Regions from separate parts of the Actinomadura verrucosospora genome, predicted to be linked through region 2. Evidence: riboswitches for the same ligand, from Rfam matches in the RefSeq annotation. Region 2 holds a riboswitch; the other holds the start of a gene.
What was found. Region 2 has a riboswitch for ZMP and ZTP ahead of ABD944_RS35285 (serine hydroxymethyltransferase). Riboswitches for the same ligand answer to the same signal wherever they lie in the genome.
Positions count from the first base shown of each region.

Region 1: it holds a riboswitch for ZMP and ZTP, as region 2 does, so the genes downstream of both, ABD944_RS15270 (bifunctional methylenetetrahydrofolate dehydrogenase/methenyltetrahydrofolate cyclohydrolase) here and ABD944_RS35285 (serine hydroxymethyltransferase) in region 2, are expected to answer to the same signal.

Region 1 is NZ_BAABEV010000011.1:132,667-139,297, reverse strand. Features, by position in the region: gene ABD944_RS15280 (DUF3017 domain-containing protein) at 1-408, opposite strand, end outside; gene ABD944_RS15275 (FHA domain-containing protein) at 703-1,434, shown strand; gene ABD944_RS15270 (bifunctional methylenetetrahydrofolate dehydrogenase/methenyltetrahydrofolate cyclohydrolase) at 1,636-2,496, opposite strand; ZMP/ZTP riboswitch at 2,559-2,644, opposite strand; gene ABD944_RS15265 (GNAT family N-acetyltransferase) at 2,774-3,367, shown strand; gene ABD944_RS15260 (hypothetical protein) at 3,387-3,563, opposite strand; gene ABD944_RS15255 (GAP family protein) at 3,705-4,331, opposite strand; gene purH (bifunctional phosphoribosylaminoimidazolecarboxamide formyltransferase/IMP cyclohydrolase) at 4,619-6,184, opposite strand; gene purN (phosphoribosylglycinamide formyltransferase) at 6,165-6,631, opposite strand, start outside.
Region 2 is NZ_BAABEV010000048.1:45,887-52,517, reverse strand. Features, by position in the region: gene ABD944_RS35305 (GNAT family N-acetyltransferase) at 1-561, opposite strand, end outside; gene ABD944_RS35300 (carboxymuconolactone decarboxylase family protein) at 554-1,225, opposite strand; gene ABD944_RS35295 (GNAT family N-acetyltransferase) at 1,388-2,452, shown strand; gene ABD944_RS35290 (class I SAM-dependent methyltransferase) at 2,436-3,221, shown strand; gene ABD944_RS35285 (serine hydroxymethyltransferase) at 3,225-4,496, opposite strand; ZMP/ZTP riboswitch at 4,550-4,636, opposite strand; partial or broken gene ABD944_RS42570 (DMT family transporter) at 4,741-5,574, opposite strand; gene ABD944_RS35275 (Lrp/AsnC family transcriptional regulator) at 5,684-6,175, opposite strand; gene ABD944_RS35270 (MFS transporter) at 6,253-6,631, opposite strand, start outside.

The DNA of each region.
Region 1 (6,631 bases), on a different contig from region 2:
GCGCCCGGCGAGGAGCAGCCGCGCCCCGCGCACCATCATCGTGAACGCGATCAGCACGCCGAACGCGCCGGCGAGGACGAGCCCGGTCTTGTTCATCGGCGGGACGCTCAGCGACACGAACGCGACCATCTCGCCGAGGATCACGAGCGTCCAGCAGTCGACCGACCGGCTCCGGACGGCGAGCGGGCCGAGCTGCGACTCGGGCAGCAGAAGCCGGGCCAGCGCGCCGATGAGCAGCGCGGCGGCCATCAGGCCCGAGCCCTTGCGGAAGTAGTTGAAGGCGCACAGCGTGAGCCCCGCGCCGACGCCGCTGAGCACGAGGAGGTACGGCAGCCGCGCGAGCCAGTGCGGGGCGGCGCTCCTCCGACGCGGCGCCTTGCGCCTGCGCCGGTGCACCTGGGTGCTCATGGCCCTCACGGTATAGGCAATCGGGCCCCGGCACGACATCGCGCACCCCTCCGGCGGGAGCGGTCCGCGGGGGGACGCAGATGAGTCGGGGCGGAGACGCAAGCGAGGCGGCGGGGGGAGCGTCCGGTTTGTCACACGCCGCCGAAATGCGGATGGGACCTATGTGCTCAAGGTGATGGCCGAGAGCCCGGAATCCCCTGCGCCATCGGTCCTACTCGCCAGTAGGAGGGTGTGACGGCATGGCACCCGGGTAACCCGGCAGACAGGGGTCGCTAACTAGCTGGGAGGACTGCCGTGGAGGGGCCGTTCATGCGGATCGAGGACAGCGGGCTGGTGGTGCCGCTGCGCCCCGACGTGACGACGGTCGGGAGAGGGAGAGGAGTGGACATCCGCCTCGACGACCCGTCTGTGTCCCGTTTGCACGCAGAGATCGTCCGACGTGGCCCGTACGTCTACGTGGTGGACATGGGCCTGTCCCGCAACGGGACGCGCGTCAACGGCCGGCCGATCGCCCGCCGTGTGCTGGAGGACGGTGACGTCGTGAGCTTCGGCACGGCGCGCTGCCGCTTGGGGGGCATCCCCCGTGAGGAGGTCGACCCGGACGTCGAACTGCGGCGCGCCGTCGCGCCCGAGCTCACCCGCCGGGAGGTCGACGTGCTGACCTCGCTGTGCCGGCCCGCACTGTCCGACGAGGCGTTCGTGGCCCCGGCCACGGCGCGCGACATCGCCGGCGAGCTGGTCGTCACGGAGGCCGCGGTCAAGCAGCACCTGCTGCGCCTCTACCAGAAGTTCCGGATCCCCGAGGGCGCCAACCGGCGCACCCGGCTCGCCAACGAGGTCATCGCGATGGGCCTCGTCCGCCCGCTGCCGCCGGTGCACGTGCCCCAGCAGGGCCGTCCGCCGATGGACGGGCGCGTCCCCGGGGTGCGCGGCACCACCGAGACGCGCCGGCCGGGCGCCACCGGCCACGCGCACGGCCCGGGCCGTCCGGCGCACAGCACGGCCGCGGGACGGAGGGCCAGCTGATGTGAGACCCGCGGTCGCCCTCCCCGGCAGCGCGACAGGAGGGCGATCGCTCAGCCCCCGATGCGGCCGCGTAAGTGACGGCGCGGCCCAGGGACTCGCCGGCGGGGGCCGCCACCCAGGTGCTGGTGGCGGCCCCCGAAGCGTGCCTGTCCGCGGCCCGTGCCCGGCCGGCCCGGCGGGGCCGGCCGGTCGGGCTGGTGGTCAGACGGCCTGCCCTGTGGCCTGCTCGGCGGCCTCGACGACGTTCGCGAGGAGCATGGCGCGGGTCATCGGGCCGACACCGCCGGGGTTGGGCGCGACCCAGCCGGCGACGTCGCGGACGTCGGCGGCGACGTCCCCGGCGAGCTTGCCGTCCACGCGGGACACGCCCACGTCGAGGACGGCGGCGCCGGGCTTGACCATGTCGGCGGTGATGAGGCCGGGCACCCCGGCCGCGGCCACGACGATGTCGGCCTTGCGGGTGTGCTCGGCGAGGTCGCGGGTGGCGGTGTGGCAGAGGGTGACGGTCGCGTTCTCGGTGCGGCGGGTCAGCAGCAGGCCGAGGGAGCGGCCGACGGTGATGCCGCGGCCGACGACGGTGACCTCGGCCCCCTTCAGCGGGACGTCGAAGCGTCGCAGCAGCTCGACGATGCCCTTCGGCGTGCACGGCAGCGGGCCCGGCTGCATCAGGACGAGCCGGCCGAGGTTGACCGGATGCAGGCCGTCGGCGTCCTTGACGGGGTCGATGCGCTCCAGCACGCGCTGCTCGTCGAGGCCCTTCGGGAGCGGCAGCTGGACGATGTAGCCGGTGCAGGCGGGGTCGGCGTTCAGCTCGGCGACGGCGCGCTCCACCTCGTCCTGCGAGGCGGTGGCGGGCAGGTCGCGGCGGATGCTCTCGATGCCGACCTCGGCGCAGTCGCGGTGCTTCATGTTCACGTACGAGTGGCTGCCGGGGTCGTCGCCGACCAGGACGGTGCCGAGCCCGACGGAGACGCCGCGCTCGCGCAGCGCCTCGACGCGGACCTTGAGGTTCGAGCGGATCTCGGCGGCCGTGGCCTTGCCGTCCAGAATCTGTGCCGTCATGCGTTCCTCCGCGTGGATCTCGGCGGGACCGGGCCCCGGGCGCACAGCCCGGCCGGATGGGTCCCGTCCACCCAGGCGCGCGGTGTCCGGACTGTCGTTCGCTCCCCGGTGGTGATCCACCTTGACCGCGCCAGTCGCGTAGGCCCCCATGCTAACCGGCCGCCCGGAGACGGCGGGCCCCGCGGCTCCGTGGAGGAGGCCCCCCGCGAGTGGCTTGCGGAAAAGGGCGCCGAGTGGCTCTGCCGGAGGCCGCCCCCGGGGTCCTAGCGTGCTCCGCATGAACGAGGAATGGTTCGAGCGGCCCGTCCTGACCGGGCGGTACGTGCGGCTGGAGCCGCTGTCCGCCGAGCACGCCCCGGGCCTGTTCGAGGCGTCCAAGGACCCGGACCTGTGGACGTGGATGAGCCAGCGCCGGCCGGAGAGCGTCGCCGACATGCGCGCGCAGGTCGACCAGGCGCTGGCGGCCTGCGAGCGCGGGCTGCGCCTGCCCTGGGTCCAGATCGACGCGGTGACCGGGGAGGTCGCCGGGACGACGTCGTACTACGAGATCTCCCCGTCCGACCGCGGCCTGTGCATCGGCCACACGTGGATCGGGGCGCGGTGGCACCGGACGGGGCTCAACACCGAGGCGAAGCTGCTGCTCATGGGCCGCGCGTTCGCCGACCTGGGGGCGATCCGGGTCGGCTGGCACACGCACGTCAGCAACGAGCGGTCGCGCGCGGCGATCGAGCGGCTCGGGGCGGCGTTCGAGGGCGTCCACCGGAAGCACCGGATCCGCGCGGACGGCTCGATCCGCGACACCGCCGTCTACGCGATGACGGACGACGACTGGCCCGCCGCCGAACGCGCCCTGCGCGCGAGACTGCGCTGACGGCCGGTGGGCGGGGCGCTCAGTCCTCGGAGCGCTGGCGCCAGCCGATGAGGCGGTCGGTGCCGTGCCAGCCGAGCTGGGCGGCGAGCACCGCGGCCAGGAACGCGGCGACCAGCCCGATCACCTGGCGCGACTCCATCAGCAGCAAGTCGGCCTGGTAGACGACGCCGAGCATGAGGGACATCAGCAGATTCATCCTGCCTCCACCACGGAACGCCCGCGCCGGGGTCAAGGGAGGGTCACAGGGGGGCGCGGCAGCCTGAGGGTACCTGCCCGGCGGCCGTGTGTGGTCCCGCGCCGCGGAACGGGTCGCGCGAGGGCGCCGGGCGGGCCGCCGTCAGTGAATGATCGCGATGAAGATCAGACAGCAGATGATGTTGACCATCCAGCTGTTGTTCGTCATCCACTCCCGCGCGCGTGGCATGGCGCGCTCGGCGCGCCGGTGGAAGAGCAGCACGGCGAGCAGCGGCAGCGCCGCGACCAGGAGGGTGGCCCCGACGAAGACGGCGGCCTCCGCCGCGCCCTCGTGGTGCTGCTCCAGGTTGGCCCCCACCGTGAGCATAACGATGATGTCGGAGGGCATCAGGATGATCAGCAGCAGCCCGGTCTTGAACGCCCGGCCCGGCCCGGCGTTCATCAGCGAGCCGAGCCACTTGGGCGGTTCGATCGTGGCCCGTTTCACGTAGTTGCGCACGATGGCGGCCAGCAGCAGCGCGATCAGCACATACTGGACGATCTTGCCGACCGAGCTGTCGTCGGACGGCTTGCCGATGTCCACGCTGTTGCCCACCAGCGCGAAGATGCCCCGCGCGGCGGCGACGCCCGCGCTCGCCGAGATGGCCACGCCCGCCAGGAACGCCAGGGAGACCCGCACGGGCCTCGGGGTCGTCACCAGGATGATCGCCGACATGATCTGGGGACCCGCCATCATCGTGATGGCCAGCGGGAGCACCTGAAAGCTCATGGCCCCTCCCCGCCGTGGCTCCCGCCGCACGGGAGACGCCCCTCGTCAGGGCTCACGCTAGAGGAGCGACCGGGGCTCGGTCCGCCGGCCGACGCGTTCTTGACCGGGAGCCGATCCTTTTTTCTGCCCCGCGGTCCGCCCGATGGCCCGCGCCAGGGACGCGGCTGACCCGCGTCTGGGGAGCGCGGACGCGACGCCCCGCGGCAGCACGGGCCGGGAAGCGCGCAGGCGCGCCGGCGGGACGTTCCCCGCCGGCGCGCCCGGCGGACGGCGCGCCTCGCGGCCCCTCAGTGGAAGAAGTGCCGGACGCCGGTGAAGTAGAGGGTGATGCCGGCCTTCTCCGCCGCGGCGATCACCTTGTCGTCGTTGACGGACCCGCCCGGCTCGACGATCGCGCGGACGCCCGCCTCGGCCAGCACCTCCAGGCCGTCCGGGAACGGGAAGAACGCGTCGGACGCGCCCACCGACGCCGCGGCCCGCTCCTGCCCGGCCCGCGCGACGGCGAGCTTGGCGGAGTCGACCCGGTTGACCTGGCCCATGCCGACGCCGACGGTGGCGCCGTCCGCGGCCAGCAGGATCGCGTTGGACTTCACCGAGCGGATCGCCCGCCACGCGAACGCCAGGTCGCGCAGCGTCGCCTCGTCCGCGGCGGCGCCGGTCTTGAGCTCCCAGGAGGACGGGTCGTCGCCGGGGGCGTCCACGCGGTCCACGTCCTGCAGGAGCACGCCGCCGTCGACGCGCCGGTACTCGACGCCGCTTGCCGGGGCGTCCGGGCAGACCAGCAGGCGGATGTTCTTGAAGCGGTCCTTCAGGACCGTCACGGCCTCGTCCTCGAAGGACGGGGCGACCAGCACCTCGGCGAAGCTCTCGGTGACCTGGCGGGCCATCGCGGCGGTGACCGGCCGGTTCGCCGCGATCACGCCGCCGTACGCCGACACCGGGTCGCAGGCGTGCGCCCTGCGGTGCGCCTCGGCGATGTCCGCACCGACCGCGATGCCGCACGGGTTGGCGTGCTTGATGATCGCGACGCACGGCTCGGTGAAGTCGTAGGCGGCGCGGCGCGCGGCGTCGGTGTCGACGTAGTTGTTGTAGGACATCTCCTTGCCGTAGAGCTGCTCTGCCCCGGCCAGGCCGCTCTCGCCCGGCGAGCGGTACAGGGCGGCCCGCTGGTGCGGGTTCTCGCCGTACCGCAGGGTGTTCGAGCGCTCCCAGGTGGCGCCGAGGAAGTCGGGCCACCGCGTCTCGGCGGCGGTCTCGTCGGGCGCGTAGTCGCCGGCGAACCAGGACGCGACGGCCACGTCGTAGGACGCGGTGTGCGCGAACGCCCGCGCGGCGAGCCGGCGGCGCTCGTCCAGGGTGAAACCGCCGGCGTTCACGGCGTCCAGGACCGTCCCGTAGGCGGACGGGTCCACCACGACGGAGACGCTCGCGTGGTTCTTCGCGGCGGCGCGGACCATCGTGGGCCCGCCGATGTCGATCTGCTCGACGCACTCGTCCGGCGTCGCGCCCGAGGCCACCGTGTCGGCGAACGGGTACAGGTTCGCGACCACGAGGTCGAACGGCTCGACGGCCAGGTCGTCGAGCTGCTGGAGGTGGTCCTCCTTGCGCCGGTCGGCGAGCAGGCCCGCGTGCACCTTCGGGTGCAGGGTCTTGACCCGTCCGTCCAGGCACTCGGGGAACCCGGTGAGCTTCTCCACCCTCATCACCGGGACGCCGGCCGCGGAGATCCGGCCCGCCGTCGACCCGGTCGAGACGATCTCCACTCCCGCCTCGTGCAGGCCGCGGGCCAGCTCCTCCAGCCCGGACTTGTCGTACACGCTGATCAGCGCGCGCTTAATCGCCACCCGACTCACCGGTCGAGCTCCCCTCTTGATCGGACGAACCCCTGCCAGACGAACCGCTGTCGGACGGACCCGGGGCGGAGGTCTCGCCGCCGGGCGAGTCCGCGCAGGTCCGGCACTTCATCGAGACCCGTCTGCCGCGCACGGTCCACCCGTCGCGGGCCAGCCGTCCGACGACGTCGACCAGGAGCCGGCGCTCCACCTGCTTGATCCGCTCGTGCAGGGAGTCTTCGTCGTCATGCCAGCCCACGGGGACGGTCTCCTGGGCGATGACGGGTCCGGTGTCCACGCCTTCGTCGACGAAGTGAACCGTACAGCCCGTGACCTTCACTCCGTACGCCAGGGCGTCCCGTACGGCGTGCGCGCCGGGGAAGGACGGCAGCAGCGCGGGGTGGGTGTTGACCGTCCGGCCGCCGAAGCGCGCCAGGAACCGCGGGCCGAGGATCTTCATGAAGCCGG
Region 2 (6,631 bases):
GGATCCGACCCAACGCGAGCGTTCGGCGGCGTAGTACGCGGCGCCGTCGGGCCCGGCGGGGCCCTCCCGCCACCGGCGCATCCCGAGCTGGAGCGCGATCTGCGACGACGCGGGGTTGGCCGTGTCGATCTCGGCGGTGATCCGGTGCACCCCGACCACTCCGAACGCGTAGTCCAGGACGGCGCGGGACGCCTCGGCGGCCAGCCCCCGCCCCCAGTGGTCGGGCTCCAGGCTGTAGAGGATCTCGACGTCCACGCCGTGGCCGAGCGGACCCTCGTGGTGGCTGAGCCCGGCCACGCCCGCCAGCGGGCCGCCGGGCGCCGCCGCGCCGCCGCCCGGGGACGCGGGGGCGGGGCGCAGCGCCCACAGCCCGTAGCCCTCGGTGGCGAAGTCCCGCTCGCTGGCCTCGATGATCTCGCTGACCTGCACGGGCGTGACCACCCGGTCGTCGAACAGGTGGCGGCGGACGAGGGGCCCCGTCCAGTGCGTCAGCAGGGCTCCGTGGTCGCGCATCGACACCGGGTGCAGCACGAGCCGGACGGTGCGCAGCACCTCACTCATACCCGTCCCCCGCGGCGGGCCACTCGGGCGCGGCCTCCCCGTCGGGGACGCCGACGCGGAACACCCGCAACTGCAGCGCGAGCGCCTGGTAGTAGCCGACGAGCGTGACCAGCTCGACGAGGGCCGTGCGGCCGAGGGTGGCCACCGCCTCGGTGTAGACGGCGTCGGCGAGGTCGCCCTCGGCCACGAGCTGGCGCGCCGCCTCGTACACGACGCGCTCGCGGACGTCGGCGAGCATCGGCGCACGGCCCTCGCGCAACGCGTCCGTCTCCTCGTCGGCGAGCCCCTGCCGGCGCCCGATCCGCTCGTGGGCGTACCACTCGAAGTCGGAGCGCAGGTGCGCCGCCACGACGAGGGTCGCGATCTCGCGCTCGCGCTTAGTGAACCCGGTGCGGAAGCGCAGCGCGGCGCCGAGGTCCTGCAGCGGCAGCCCGACGGGAGGGCTGTAGAGCATCGCGTTGAACGGGCCCTGCAGGCGCCCGATGTCGTCGGCCAGGGCGAAGGGGGGATTGCGGTCGCCGGCGCGGGGCCCGCCCGTCACCGCCTCGTAGACGGCTCGCTGCTCCTCGCTGAGCGAACCGGGGAGGAGCAGCGGGAGCCTCGTCGGGGACGGGCCGCGCCGCGGTCGGTCGTTGACGCGCTCACCGGTCACGGGGTCGATCACTCACCGCACGCTAGGCGCTCGGAGCGGGCGGCTCAACCCCCGTCCGGAATGTGAAACCCCTGGCACACGATGACGTAGCGGCCGCGTAACACGCGTCGGCGACCCTTGTCGGCGACCGCACCGGACACGAACGGGGCACCCGGCCCCCGGAGGGAACCTCCCATGCCGCTGCTGCGCATCCGCACCGAGATCGAGGACCGTCCCGGCCGCCTCGCCTCCCTCACGGCCGCGCTGGCCCAGCGCGGCGCCAACATCCTCGGGCTGTCGGTCCAGCTCGACGCCGACGGGGTGGTCGACGAGTTCATCGTCGACGTCCCGCGCGGCGGCCCGGACGCCCGCGCCCTCGCCGAGGCGCTGGGCGCGGCGGGCGGCACCCGCACCGCCGTCCTCCCCGCGCGCCCCCACGAGCTGGTGGACGAGCCGACCCGCGCCCTCGCCCTGGCGGCCCGGCTCCGGGCCGAGCCGCACGCGGTGCCCGAGATCCTCGGCGAGCTGCTGCGCGCCGACGAGGCACGCTGGGACGCCCCCGGCGACGAGGACCCCGACCACCGCGACCTCCTCGACCCGGTTCGCGGACGCTCGGTCCGGCTCCGGCGCGCCGGGCTGCCGTTCACCGCGACGGAGGCGGCGCGGGCCGACGCGCTGGTGCGGGCCGCGCTCCCGGCGGCGCCGCGCCCGTCGGCGTCCCGGCGGATCGCGCTGCGCGACGGGACGCAGGTGGTCGTCCGGCCGGTCGAGCCGCGCGACGGCGACGCCGTGCGGGCGCTGCACGAGCGCTGCTCGCTGGACAGCCGCCGGATGCGCTACTTCAGCCCCAAGCCGTACCCGCCGCGCCGGTCGTTCGAGGGGTTCTGCGATCCCGCGCGGGGCCTGACGCTGGTCGCCGAGGGCCCGGACGGGTCGCTGCTGGCGCTGGCGCACCTGGTCCTCGTCCGCGACCCGGGCGCGGCGGAGGTCGCGTTCCTGGTCGAGGACGCCTGGCAGGGCCGCGGGCTCGGCCGCGGCCTCGCCGGGCTGCTGCTCGCGCTGGCCCGGGACCGCGGCCTGGTGGAGGTGCGGGCGACCGCGCTGAGCGAGAACGCCCGGATGCGGCGGCTGCTGACCTCGCTCGGCGGGCGGACGCGGCGCACCGGGGACGCCGCGATCGTGGAGATCAGGCTGCGGCTGGACGGCCGTCCCGCCGAGCCGGGGGCGCTGGCAGGATGGGCGGGTGAGCGGCGTATATGACGATCCCTGGGCCTACGAGCTGGCGTGCTCGTTCCGCGACGTGCCGGCCGAGGTGGACGTCCTGCTCGGCTGGTGCGCCGAGCAGGGCCTCGCCCCCGCCACGGCGCTGGAGCTCGCCGCCGGGCCCGCCGAGCACGCCCGCGAGCTCGCCCGCCGCGGGCTGGCGGCGACGGCGCTCGACCTGAACCCGCGCATGTGCGCCTACGCGGCCCGCGAGGCCGAACGCGCCGGCGTCGGGCTGGAGGTCGTCGAGGGCGACATGACGCGGTTCGCGCTGGGCCGCCGGTTCGACCTCGTCGCGACCATGCTGGACTCCACGTCCCACCTCATGACGCTGGACGCGTTCGTGGCGCACCTGCGGTGCGCCGCCGCGCACCTGTCCCCCGGCGGCCTCTACGTCGTCGAGATGTCGCATCCCCGCGACCGGCTGGGCGACGACCCGAGCGTCACCACCGGCTGGACGGTCGAGCGGGACGGCGTCCGGGCGAGCGTGCGCTGGGGCGAGCCGTCCGACCGGCTGGACCCGGTCACCCAGATCGCCGACGACCGCGTCACGATGACCATCACCGGGCAGGGCGCGGAGCCGCGGGTCGTGCGCGACGTCGTGCCCTACCGGTTCTGGACCGCCACCGAGCTGGACGCCGCGATCCGCCTCGCCGGCGGGCTGGAGGCGGTCGCGCAGTACGGCGACTTCGGGGTCGGCGAGGGGGCGGTGCCCCTCGCCGACCCCGGGGCCTGGCGCATGATCACTCTGCTGCGCCCGCGCTGAGCGTCAGGGCGCGGACCGCCAGCCGGGCATCGGGAACGACGCGAGCAGGTCGCGAACCTGCCCGGCGACCCGGTCCAGCACCGCCTCGTCCTGCTTGGCGGCGGCCTGCACGACCTCGTCGATCCATGCGGCGAGCTGCGGCATGTGCTCCTCGCCGATCCCCCGGGTGGTGATCGCGGCGGTGCCGAGCCGCAGCCCGGACGGGTCGAAGGGCTTGCGCGGGTCGAACGGGACGGCGTTGTAGTTCAGCTCGATGCCGGCGCGGTCGAGGGCCTGCGCGGCGGGCTTGCCCGCGACGCCCTTGCCGGTCAGGTCGATGAGGATGAGGTGGTTGTCGGTGCCCCCGGAGATCAGGTCGTAGCCGCGGTCCAGCAGCGCGGCGGCCAGCGCCTTGGCGTTCGCGACCACCTGCCGCGCGTACCCGGCGAAGTCCGGCTGCGCCGCCTCCTTCAGCGCGACGGCGATCGCGGCCGTCGTGTGGTTGTGCGGCCCGCCCTGCAGGCCCGGGAAGACGGCCTTGTCGACCGCCTTCGCGTGCTCCGCCGTCGACAGGATCATGGCGCCGCGGGGGCCGCGCAGCGTCTTGTGCGTGGTGGTGGTGACGACGTCGGCGTGCCCGACCGGGGACGGGTGCGCGCCGCCGGCGACCAGGCCCGCGATGTGCGCGATGTCGGCCGCCAGGACCGCCCCGGCCTCCCGGGCGATCTCGGCGAACGCCGGGAAGTCGATCGTCCGCGGGACCGCGGTGCCGCCGCACCAGATCAGCTTCGGCCGCTCCTTGAGGGCGAGGTCGCGCACCTGGTCCATGTCGACGCGGCCGGTGTCGGCGCGCACGTCGTAGCGGACGGGGCGGAACCACTTGCCGGTGGCCGAAACCGACCAGCCGTGCGTCAGGTGGCCGCCCATCGGCAGCGACAGGCCCATGACCGGGTCGCCGGGCTCCAGGAACGCCATGTAGACGGCGAGGTTGGCGGGCGAGCCCGAGTAGGGCTGGACGTTGGCGTGCTCGGCGCCGAACACGCCCTTCGCCCGCTCGATGGCGAGCAGCTCGATGGGGTCGACGTTCTGCTGGCCCTCGTAGTAGCGCTTGCCCGCGTAGCCCTCGGAGTACTTGTTGGTCAGGACCGTGCCGGCGGCCTCCAGCACCGCCTCCGAGACGTAGTTCTCCGAGGCGATCAGGCGGATCTTCTCGTACTGGCGGCGGGCCTCGGCCTCCACCAGCGCGGCGATCTCGGGGTCCTGGCCCTGCAGATGGGGTACGGCCGGTTCGTGCATCGTGAGCCTCCGCGCTGCTCGCGCCGGGGCTTCGGGCACCCCGGCGAAGGGGACCCGTACACCCAGGCGCGCGGTGTGCGGACTACTTTCGCTCCCCGGTGGTCGTCTCCACCTTGACTGCGCCAGTCGCGTGGGCGCCATCATACCGGGCCGGCCCGCGCCGGCGGGGCGCGCGTGCGGGGACCGAGACCAGGAACAGCCCGCCCAGCAGCAGCAGCGACCCCGCCGCGACCGGCGCCGACATGCGCTCGCCGAGGACGGCCACGGCCAGGCCGGCGGCGACGAGCGGCTCGGCGAGGCTGAGCGTCCCGGCGGTCGCGGCCGTCACCCGGCCGAGGCCGGTGACGAAGAACATGTACGCGGCGGCGGTGGCGGCGATCCCGAGCCAGGCCACCAGGGCCGCCGAGCGCGGCGCGGCGAGGGCGGGCAGTTCCGGCAGCGTCCAGGGAAGCAGGGCCGCTCCCCCGGCCAGGAGCGTCACCGACACCGCTCCGGCCATCCCGGCCCCTCGCATCCCGCCGCCGTGACCCGTGCGCGTCTCGGCCGACACCAGCACCTTGGCCGAGACCGTGTAGACGCCGAAGCACGTGCCGCCGGCCAGGCTCAGCGCGATCCCGGCGGGGTCCGCGTGGACGGCCTCCCCCGGCACCATCAGCAGCGCCACGCCGCCGACCGCGCAGGCCGTCCCGGCCCACCAGCGGCGGCCGAGCCGGGCGCCCAGGACGAGCCGCTCGCAGAGGCCGGTGGAGACGGGCGCGAGCCCGAACACGACGGCGGTCGCGACGGCCGCGCCGGTCCGGTCGACCGCGCTGAAGAACGACGCCTGGAAGACGCCGGTCGCCGCCGAGGCCGCCGCGAGGGGCGGCCAGGTGCGCCTGGTCAGCGCCAGGAACGCGCGGCGGTCCGCCACGAGTACGAGGACGGCCAGGACGAGCCCGCCCGAGAGGATCCGGGCGCCGCCGACCGCGACCGGGTCCGCGGACGGACCCGCCAGCACCTGCGCCGGCCCGACCGTTCCCCAGAGCACGCCGGCGGCGAGCACCAGCAGCACACCGGATGTGTTGTTCCATCGGTCCATGCCGCCGAAGCTAGGCGAACATGCGGAACTCAGACCTTAGGACCGTCATTCGTTCGCTTCAAACGACCGAGGCCGTCATTCCTTCGCCGCTCACGGAGAACTGCATACCTCAGCTGTAGGGCGTTCGGCCTTCAGGCCGGTGGTCCGACGGAAGTTCGGACTGCTCGACCGGCTGCACGTAGTCGTACACGACGATCGTGCGGACGTCCACGTACTCCTTGCGGCGCGCCAGCCGGTCGAGGACGAAGTCGCGCAGGTACGCGGTGCTCGGCACCGCCACGTGGACGAGCAGGTCCTCGTTCCCGGTCACGACGAAGACCCCGATCGTCTCGGGCATCGAGGCCATGCTGTCGCGCGCGGACTCGATCGCCTCGCGCGACTGCGGCCGGATCCTGATCGAGATCAGCGCCTGCACGCCGCGTCCCAGCCGCTCCAGGTCGGCCGCCGCGTGGAACCCGGTGATGACGCCCCGCGAGCGCAGCGCCCGCGTCCGCTCCAGGGCCGTGGACGGCGCGATCCCCACCGCCTCCGCCAGCTCGCGGTTGGTCTGCCGCCCGTCCCGCTGCAGGCGCCGCAGGATCGCCTGGTCGACCGCGTCCATGTGGTCCCTCCCGAACTGCCCGGCGGACGCCGAACTCCCGCGCGGGAATCGCGCCCGGACGTCCCGTCCCCCGAAGATTATTCGCCGCGGGCCGGGCCCGCCACGGGGCCCGCCATGGTGTCCGCCGCGGTGCACGCCACCGCCAGGAGCGCGCAGGCGCCGACGCCGGTGAGGGCCCACGCCGCGCCCGCCGGGCCGAGGTCGAAGAGGCGGCCGATCACCAGGTCGCCCGCGAAGGAGAACATGCCGGCGCAGAACGCCAGTACGCCGTAGTAGGAGCCGAAGCACTCCGGCGGAGCGCGCCGGGCGGTCCGCTGGAAGACCGAGGGCTGGACGAGGCCGTTGGCGACGCCGTTGAGGACGGCCGCGAGCATCAGCGGGCCGGGTCGCGTGCCGTCCAGCGCCGCGAGGACGAAGAACCCGGCCGCGGCGCACAGCAGGCCGGTCCGCAGCACC